DNA from 2 places in the Vallitalea okinawensis genome. Region 2 is predicted to be linked to the other one. Evidence: riboswitches for the same ligand, from Rfam matches in the RefSeq annotation. Region 2 holds a riboswitch; the other holds the start of a gene.

Region 1 (4,968 bases), on a different contig from region 2:
ACCCCCATCACGCTTATTTACATACTTTATTGTTAACATATTCTTTTACTTCATACCTTAATAGACAAAAAACTTCCTAATTATAGGAAGTTTAGATGACTCTTTTAATGCGTACTTGCTTAATCAAATTACTATCCATTGAATATACTTCAAGAAGATAATTATCAATTTGTAACTCGTACCCAGGTTGAATAGTAATATTATCAGCTTTTGCCATATTGGCTAGTATACCAGCTAAAGTATTTCCCATATCATTTCTCAAGTGAAGGTGTGCTAATTGATTGGCATCATCAATGGTTGTCCCTCCATTGAGTATAATCTCATCTTCAGTATTATTATTGTCTAGGCTGGTTAAGTACTTCTTTACCCCAAACAAAATTGCGATAGCAACGACGCCAATTAAAAAGTCTAGCATATTTGACTCTGATATAATCAGCTTACGAGCTATGGCAAATAATAATACATCAATAGCACTACCAGGTGTATGCTTGACAAGCATTTTTACAAACTCAATACCAATAATTATTTCAATAGCATGAGTCAAGAAACTTTGAAACTCTATGGTCCCCCCATTTGTAAATTGGAACGTTAAATCTTTAAGCTGTTGTACTACGGTAAAAGAAGCAAATAAAATACCAAGCAAAATAAGTACAGATAAGAAGATTTCCATATAACTTGCTACTTTGGATACTTTATCTCTTAAAAATTGTTTGCTAAGTTTACTCATCCTTGATTTTATCACATCATAACTCCTCTACATAATTTATATATTTATACTCATTTAGTATGATGATCTTCAACCCGCTTATAACGCTACCACACATTATTCTCAATGAAGAAATGGCTCATCATAACTAATTGACATTCAATTTTCAGCACATTTTACATATTTTATGATATTTTAATAAATTAACTCATCACTTTTACTAAATTAACTTTTTCCCTTATATATTACATGGATTTTAAGAAATAATCAATAACTAATTCTATGTAAGTTTTAGTCAATAGAATAACCCTCAACCATTTTGATTATTTAAAATATTATTGACATCACCTCTAGATAATGGTATCATATGCTCAACTAATTTCATAAAAATATGGTAGAGGCGCATTTTTCATGAGTAACCTATCTGATATGTACAGACATAGTTGAGGATGAGTGAAAGGGTGAAATGCCGAAGGGAAAGATGTCTGTACATCCAACTCTGGGCATATGATTAATAGTCGTATGACTGTCATCACTTATGATGGAGTGCTACCCAATATAGATGAACTTGAATAGTATTTCTATATTTATGGGCCAGCTCTGTAGCTGGTTTTTTTGTGTACTAGGGAAGTTTGAGTTCTGCTATCAAGGTATCATGCTTTCCTGCTTCACATGTAAAGTGGTTATCACTCTTAATGTTTTCTGTTATAATAGAATCAGCGGAATACACTTAAGAAATTTCATCTATACCCCTGGCATATTCATAAAATGTACATTGAATATAAGTCATTCAACTTATATCAACTAGAATGAATATTAGAGAAAAACACATAACGTAGAAAGTTGGGATCATATGAAACAAATCAATCTAGCTATTGTTGGAGCAACAGGCATGGTAGGTAGAACATTTCTTAAGATTTTAGAAGAAAGAAATTTACCGATAAAAAATTTATATCTATTTGCATCTTCCAGGTCCGCAGGAAATACTATAACGTTTAAAGACCATGAATATACTGTAGAGGAATTAACTGAAACATCCTTTGACCGAGGAATTGATATCGCATTATTTTCAGCAGGTGGTAGTACTAGCAAGAAATTTGCTCCTATCGCAGCTTCAAAAGGATGCGTTGTAGTCGATAACTCGTCTGCATGGCGTATGGTTGAAGACATCCCTCTTGTAGTACCAGAAGTTAATCCTGAAGATATTTTCAGACACAATGGTATCATCGCCAATCCAAACTGCTCTACTATTCAAGCTATGGTGGTTCTTAAGCCACTACATGACTTATTTAAGATTAAAAGAGTCGTTTATTCTACATACCAAGCCGTTTCTGGTGCAGGTGTAGCTGGTTGGAGAGACTTAGAAGAAGGTATGAAAGCACATGTAAACAATGAAGAATTTGTACCTGAAAAGTTCCAGCATCCAATAGCTTTTAACTGTTTACCTCATATTGATGTATTTATGGATAACGGTTATACTAAAGAAGAGATGAAAATGGTCCATGAGACTCGCAAAATTCTTCATGAAACAGACCTACCAATTACAGCGACATGTGTTCGAGTTCCTGTCTTTAATGGTCATAGTGAAGCCATCAATTTAGAATTTGAGAAACCATTTGATCTAAAAGAATTAAAAGAAGCTTTGATTAATGCTCCAGGTGTTGTTGTTGAAGATGAAGTTGGGAAGGCTATCTACCCATTAGTTGAAACCGCATCTGGACGTGATGAGACTTTTGTAGGTCGTATCAGACGTGATGAAAGTGTTAAAAATGGTGTCAACTTATGGGTGGTTGCTGATAATATTAGAAAAGGAGCCGCTACAAATACGATTCAAATCGCTGAAAAACTAATAGAAGAAATGAAATAAAAGCTTATTTTTGACTTTTAATAATATTAGGAGGTTAATGGAATGTCATTATTTACAGGATCAGGTGTAGCAATTGTAACACCTTTTACAGAAACAGGGGTTAATTATGAAGTGTTAGAGAAATTAATTGAATTTCATATCAGCAATCATACGGATTGCATTGTTATTTGTGGTACTACTGGTGAAGCATCTACAATGACAGACGAAGAGCAATTAGAGTGTATTCGATTTACTGTAGAGAAAGTTAATAAACGTGTTCCAGTTATAGCAGGTACTGGTTCTAACTACACAGAACATGCTTTGCATTTAACAAGGAAAGCGGAGGAAGTAGGAGCAGATGCCGCTTTAATCGTAACACCTTATTATAATAAAACCACACAAAAAGGTCTGTATGAGCATTATGCCTATATCGCAAATAATGTAAAGATTCCTATTGTCTTATATAATGTACCTAGTCGTACAGGCATTGCTATTGAACCTACTACTGCAGCTCAACTTGCTGAAATTGAAAATATCATAGCTGTTAAGGAAGCCAGTGGTAATATTTCTACTATTACTGAAATGATGGCATTATGTGGTGACAAACTTGATCTTTACTCTGGTAATGATGATCAAGTGGTACCTTTAATGTCTATAGGTGGAAAAGGTGTTATATCTGTAGCAGCTAATATTGTTCCAAGAGATCTTCATGACCTTGTACAGAAATTCATGGATGGCGATCTAGCAGGTAGTAGAAAGATGCAGTTGGATATGATGCCTTTAAACAAAGCATTATTCAGTGAAGTTAATCCAATACCAGTTAAAGAAGCAATGAATATATTAGGTATGGAAGCTGGTCCTTGCCGTCTACCTTTAACATCTATGGATGATAGCAACCGTGACAAACTCATGGGCGCTATGCAGGATTATGGACTAAAATTTTAATCACGAGGAGATTTACTTATGACAAAAATTATTATGCATGGTTGTAATGGTAAAATGGGGCAAGTGATATCCCAAGTTGCTGCTAATGACTCTGAAACAGAAATCGTAGCTGGAATTGATTTAAATACAAATACTGCACTTTCTTACCCAGTATTTGATTCTTTGGAGAACTGTACTGTAGATGCAGATGTAATTATTGATTTCTCCATCGCAGTAGCTGTTGATTCTTTATTAGATTATGTTGAGGCAACCAAAGTCCCACTCATACTTTGTACGACAGGTTTATCAAAAGAGCAGATGGACCGAGTTTATCAAATCAGCCAGACTGCCCCAGTATTCTTTTCTGCTAATATGTCAATCGGAGTGAACTTACTTATCGGTCTAGCTAAACAGGCTGCAAAAGTTTTAACTGGCTCTAATTTTGATATAGAAATTATTGAGAAACATCATAATCAAAAAGTTGATGCTCCTAGTGGAACTGCCCTAGCTATCGCCCACTCCATTAATGAGACCTTGGACTTTTCATATGAATATAAATTTGATCGTTCGGGTGAAAGAGAAAAGCGTCATAAAAATGAGATTGGTATTCATGCTATGCGTGGCGGAACTATTGTAGGTGAACATAGCATCCTATTTGCAGGTCAAGATGAAATTATTGAATTAAAACACAACGCATTATCAAAAGAAGTTTTTGCAGTTGGTGCAGTTCGAGCTGCTAAATTTATGCATGGTAGAAAAGAAGGTCTTTATGATATGAGTCATCTCATTCAAGAAACAAATTAATCAAGGTGGGGGTGTTGATAGAGACACCCCCTCTATTAACTTTCAAACCGCCAAAAAGACCTACCTTAACTGGTAAGCCTTAATGTGCTTATAATCTATATCCTTTTGAATTTATTTATTAATTCTCGTAGAATTTCTTGTAGTCTGCTACATTAGCATTGGTGATCACTTCAGTTCCTGTGTCCACTCTAGTCGGTACTTCTTCATTGTTCAATGATAACATCATTGTATTCACAGCCTCATACCCCATTCCATAGGGATTTTGAGCAATAATGCTATCAATGTCACCTTTATCAATGCTATCAAATAATTCCATTTGTAGGTCAAACCCAATTATTTTAATAGTTTGACCACTCATCTGAACCGCTTCTAAAACACCTAAAGTCATCAGAGCATTGGTAGCAAAAACACCATTAAGCTTATGACCTGTGCTCTCCTTCAATTTATCATCCATTACTTTCATGGCTAAAACTGAATTACTGTCTGCTTCTTTAATCCAGTCAATTTCAATTTCTGTGTCCTCTACGGCATCTTTAAATCCCTGAACTCTTTCTTGGTGAGTTTGCTGTTTGATCACACCTGTAATAAGCCCAACATGCCCTTTACCATCTAATATTTCTACGAAACGTTCACCAGCCATCTTACCTGCAAGATAATTGTCTGTGCCTATAAAGGAGAGTACCTCTGT
Region 2 (4,968 bases):
TAGATCAATATCGTTATGATGGTAAGGCTATTGGATTTGTACCAACCATGGGCTATTTGCATAAAGGTCATTTATCCCTAATTGAATCATCAGCTAAGGAAAATGATATAACAGTATTGAGTATTTATATTAACCCAACTCAATTTGGACCTAATGAGGATTTAGATCAATATCCAAGGGACTTAGAAAATGATAAGAAATTAGCCGAAGAAGCTGGAGCAGATATAATATTTATACCAGATAATGAGATGATGTATAAAACTCATCATGCCACTTTTGTCAATGTTAATGGACTTACAAATCATTTATGTGGTGCTTCTAGACCAACACATTTTGAAGGGGTAACAACCATTGTCACAAAATTATTTAATATCGTTCAACCTAATCGAGCTTATTTTGGGCAAAAAGATGCTCAACAAGCTATTGTTATTAAGCGAATGGTTGAAGATCTTAACATGCCTTTAAAAGTAGTAGTTTGTCCGATTGTTCGAGAAAAAGATGGTTTGGCAATGAGCTCTAGAAATGCTTATTTAAGCAAGGAAGAAAGAAAACAAGCTACTATTCTGTATAAAGCTTTACAGGAAGCTAAATCACGGATTGAACAAGGGCAGCGTTCTGCCACCGAGATCAGAGACTTGATGGAGCAGATGATTCAAACACAACCAGCCGCTACAATTGATTATGTTAGTATAGTAAGTGAGAAAACACTAGAAGACATAGATGTATTAGAAGGTAAAATTCTTATAGCTTTAGCAGTAAAAATGGGTAAGACACGACTTATAGATAATCTTCGATTGGAGGTAAATTAATGTTAATTGAAATGATGACAGGTAAATTACACAAAGCACGAGTAACAGATGCTAACCTTAACTATGAGGGAAGTATCACTATTGACGAAGCATTGATTGAAGCTACAGGTATTTTACCTGGGCAAAAAGTGCAGATTGTTAACAATAATAATGGAGCTCGTTTTGAAACCTATGTGATTAAAGGAGAGAGAAATAGTGGAACTATCTGCTTAAACGGGGCTGCTGCAAGACTAGCTCAAAGAGAAGATGTAGTTATTATTATTGCTTATGCGTTGATGGATCGTGAAGAAGCAAAAGAGTTAGTTCCAAAAGTTGCTTTATTAGATGAACATAATAAGATAGTTAAGCATTTTTAGATTTGCAAACTATTATGATACACATAATCATATCTAATGAAGCCTTAGTGAACTAAGTTAGATTATAAGGATGAAATTTACAGTATAAAAGTTGTTGACATTGGAGAAATGCTATGTTAAATTATTAGAGGTAAATTAAACAAAAGATACCTCATCCCAAAAGATGAGGTAGAGGTGCGATATCTATCAGTAACTGTATTGAGGCCGGAAGCCTGTGAGGTATAGTGAAAGGAGCCATCGCCGAAGCTTTAGAAACCAACATCTAGAGCTGGGTCTACATCAAACAGGTGTAGGACTGTCATCAGGTTAGATGCCCATTACCTGATGGAGAGCTATCTCATATAGGGCTAAGAAGGGATAGGTATGTCTAGTATAGATCATATACACCTAATAACTCTTGTTAGGTGTTTTTTTAATGCCTCCCGTCTGTTCATTACCTAAAAGATAGACTCAATTAAATATATAACTCGAATATAAGAGGGAGGAAATAATCATGGATTTTGGATGGTTATCATTGTTACCGCCAGTAATTGCTATTGTGCTTGCACTTGTAACTGGTGAAGTATTATTATCATTATTCGTAGCTGTTTTCATTGGAGCTACAATTTTAGTTGGGGGTAATCCATTACTTGGATTTACTGAAACCTTAAACACACATATTGTTGGGTCACTTACGGACTCTTGGAATATTTCTATATTGATTTTCTGTTTATCCATCGGTGGACTTATTGGAGTCCTCAGCAAGAATGGTGGGACAAAGGGAATTGCTAATCTTATTGTTTCAAAAGCTAAAAATAGTCGGTCAACTTTATTAGCAACTTGGGCAATGGGTCTATTGATCTTCTTTGATGATTATGCTAACTCATTAATTGTTGGTAATACCATGAGAAGTATTACTGATAAGATGGGGGTTCCACGTGAGAAATTAGCCTATATTGTTGACTCAACTGCGGCACCTGTATCCAGTATAGCATTAATCTCAACTTGGGTTGGCTTCGAGCTAGGATTAATTAATGATGGGATTCAAGAAATGTCTCTTAATTTGAGTGCTTATGATGTTTTCTTAGATACACTCCCATATCGTTTTTATAGTATTCTAGCATTAATCTTTGTAGTCATCATTATCGTATCTAGACGTGACTTCGGTCCAATGGCTAAAGCTGAAAGAAGAGCTTCTAAAATGGGAAAACTCTTAGCAGACGGTGCCACACCATTAGTGTCTGATGAAGTCTCTTCAATGGATTCGGATATTGAAAACGGTAAGTGGTACAATGCCATTATTCCTATTATTTCTGTCATTGCAATTACCTTAATAGGTCTTTTTATCAATGGTGGTGGTCTGGACGGTGCAACAGTGAAACAAGCTTTTGGTGATGCTGATGCTAGTGTTGTATTACTTTGGGCTTCTTTTGGAGGATTGATCATAGCTGCTATTATGACATTAGTACAGAGACTACTTTCAATCAAAGAGATCATGGATTCATGGATTTCGGGTGTAAAATCCATGACCATTGCAGCACTTATTCTAGTATTAGCATGGTCATTAGGTGGTGTTAATGGAGAGTTAGGAACCGCTGAGTTTATAGTGGATCTTTCTCAACAAATTAACTTACCAGGATTTTTATTACCAATTATGATGTTTATTATCCCATGTATCGTTGCATTTTCAACAGGGTCATCATGGGGAGCTAATTCTATCGTTATGCCATTAGCCATACCTTTAGCTGTTCAAATTGGTGGACCAGAATTCCTAGTACCTGTTATCGGAGCTGTTTTAACAGGAGCTGTATTTGGTGATCATTGTTCACCAGTATCGGATACAACAATCATGTCATCTATGGCTAGTGCATGTGATCATATAGCACATGTCAAGACACAGACGCCTTATGCTTTAGTTGTTGCAGGTGTAGCCATTATTGTAGGATTCGTACCAGCTGGTTTTGGCTTAAATCCTTTTGTATCTTTATTCTTAGGCGTTTGCGCACTGATCGCTATTGTAATGTTATTTGGTGTAAAAGCCACTGATGAAAGTAAATCTACAAATAAGATTCGAGCATAATAGATTGAATTACCCAGCCTAGATCTCTTATAGATAGGCTGGGTTATTTTATATCATCATTTAATTCATTTTGACTATGTGAATATGACTCGAACTATAGTATAATCGAGAAGAATAAATAATACGAGGAGTGAAGACATGAGAATTGTAGTTCTAGGTGACTTTCATATGGACAAACATGATCAAAACACAACAGCTCAAATGATTGAAGATATCAACTCGGTGAAACCTGATTTAGTCATACCTTTAGGCGACTTTGGAACAAACAAAAACATAGGGTTAGTAGAGGGATTGAAAGAAGCTTTCCAACATTTATCTCATTTAAAATCTCCCATTAGACCCATTATAGGTAACCATGATCTCCATTTTGAAATGGGAAATTATATGATTGAAAAAGGAACATTTGCTAAGGCTTTTATGGAGACATTCAATCTTAGTTCCACTTACGATGTTTTAGAGTTTCCTTCCTATAGATTATTCTTTGTTTGCAATGATAAAATGCCAGAAGATATAGAATGCTTATGTGTCCAAGAATGTTATATTTCAGAAGAACAGTTGAGTTGGATCGAGGAAAAACTAATGGAACGACCCGGTATACCATGTCTATTTTTTTCTCATGCACCTATCGCCACTACTGGACTAAGGGATATACCTGAAGTTCATATTCGTTCAACCAATGCTTATCTTAACCAAAATTTTAATCCATTTAAATTAATGGAGTTAGTTAAAAATTATCCTGAAATTACTATGTGGTTCTCGGCTCATTACCATCTAGGTCACGATCATCAGGATGCTTATAGTAAAAGGAATGGTACACACTTCTTTACAACCGGAGTACATAGTCATCATACACGTGACGGTAATCGCCATAGCCGTGTAATTGATATACTAGATGATGCAATAATGGTATCTACATTGGATCATGTTAAGAGAGGGGTAAAAGAAGAGCCGGATTGGTTGATGAATAAATCCATTACTAATCTTATAGGTTCTCAACCCGAAATTCAAACACGAGTGAAACAGAATCTGAAGCTGCCATCAAGCAAAGAAGCAACGTTCATAGCTCATTGTAGATTAGGGGATGATCGATTAATAGAGGATGGTATGATGTCTTTTATAGATGACCGTTATTTACTGTTGACTGAGAAGGGATATCTATGGGATAGCAATATGGAGCATGGTTGTTTGATGGGGAGTTATCATGTAGGAAAAACATTGGATGCTGCTTGTGCCACAGAGGAATATATCATTAAAGCCCAATCAGGTAACTTAAGCTTTGCAAAAAGTAGAGATCCGAGAAAATATGTTAGAGATGTGAAAGCTGATTCTTTCGTTCATGTGAAGTCTCCAGGAAAGATAAGTGCTATACACGCCTTAACGGTTAGAGTTTTTGCTATTGGGATAAGGGATAGAATACATATCATTGAGTTAAGTAAGAAAGCTAAATGTCATCTAAAATCTGTTATGAAGATGGAATTTCTACCAGTAAGTATCAAGGGAGATAGCGAAGAACTGTATATCATAGATAGTAACCGTCACCTATTTAAACTTAATGTCCCTAAGGGAAATACCACTCAAATAAGTAGTAATGAAGTAAAAGCCATGGAGATGAAAAATGATGTTTTATTAACCATAGAGGATGATGGAGACAACCTATGGTTTGTGCGACGAAAGCAAGGAAGCATTGTAACTAAATCATCCAAGAATATTCACTTACCCGATAATGTAGTATTTAAGATTTTGA

The links. A riboswitch is a leader RNA that binds a small molecule or an ion and turns the genes downstream of it on or off. The one in region 2 is predicted to bind lysine.
Region 1: another riboswitch for lysine. It lies ahead of C1Y58_RS11605 (aspartate-semialdehyde dehydrogenase); the one in region 2 lies ahead of C1Y58_RS00185 (Na+/H+ antiporter NhaC family protein).

What each region holds. Positions count from the first base shown of each region.
Region 1 covers NZ_PQDH01000003.1:457,117-462,084, forward strand. The annotation lists gene C1Y58_RS11600 (transporter associated domain-containing protein) at 92-742, opposite strand; lysine riboswitch at 1,094-1,266, shown strand; gene C1Y58_RS11605 (aspartate-semialdehyde dehydrogenase) at 1,560-2,573, shown strand; gene dapA (4-hydroxy-tetrahydrodipicolinate synthase) at 2,616-3,497, shown strand; gene dapB (4-hydroxy-tetrahydrodipicolinate reductase) at 3,516-4,280, shown strand; gene C1Y58_RS11620 (sugar ABC transporter substrate-binding protein) at 4,399-4,968, opposite strand, start outside.
Region 2 covers NZ_KZ672986.1:27,711-32,678, forward strand. The annotation lists gene panC (pantoate--beta-alanine ligase) at 1-809, shown strand, start outside; gene panD (aspartate 1-decarboxylase) at 809-1,165, shown strand; lysine riboswitch at 1,327-1,508, shown strand; gene C1Y58_RS00185 (Na+/H+ antiporter NhaC family protein) at 1,659-3,224, shown strand; gene C1Y58_RS00190 (metallophosphoesterase family protein) at 3,363-4,968, shown strand, end outside.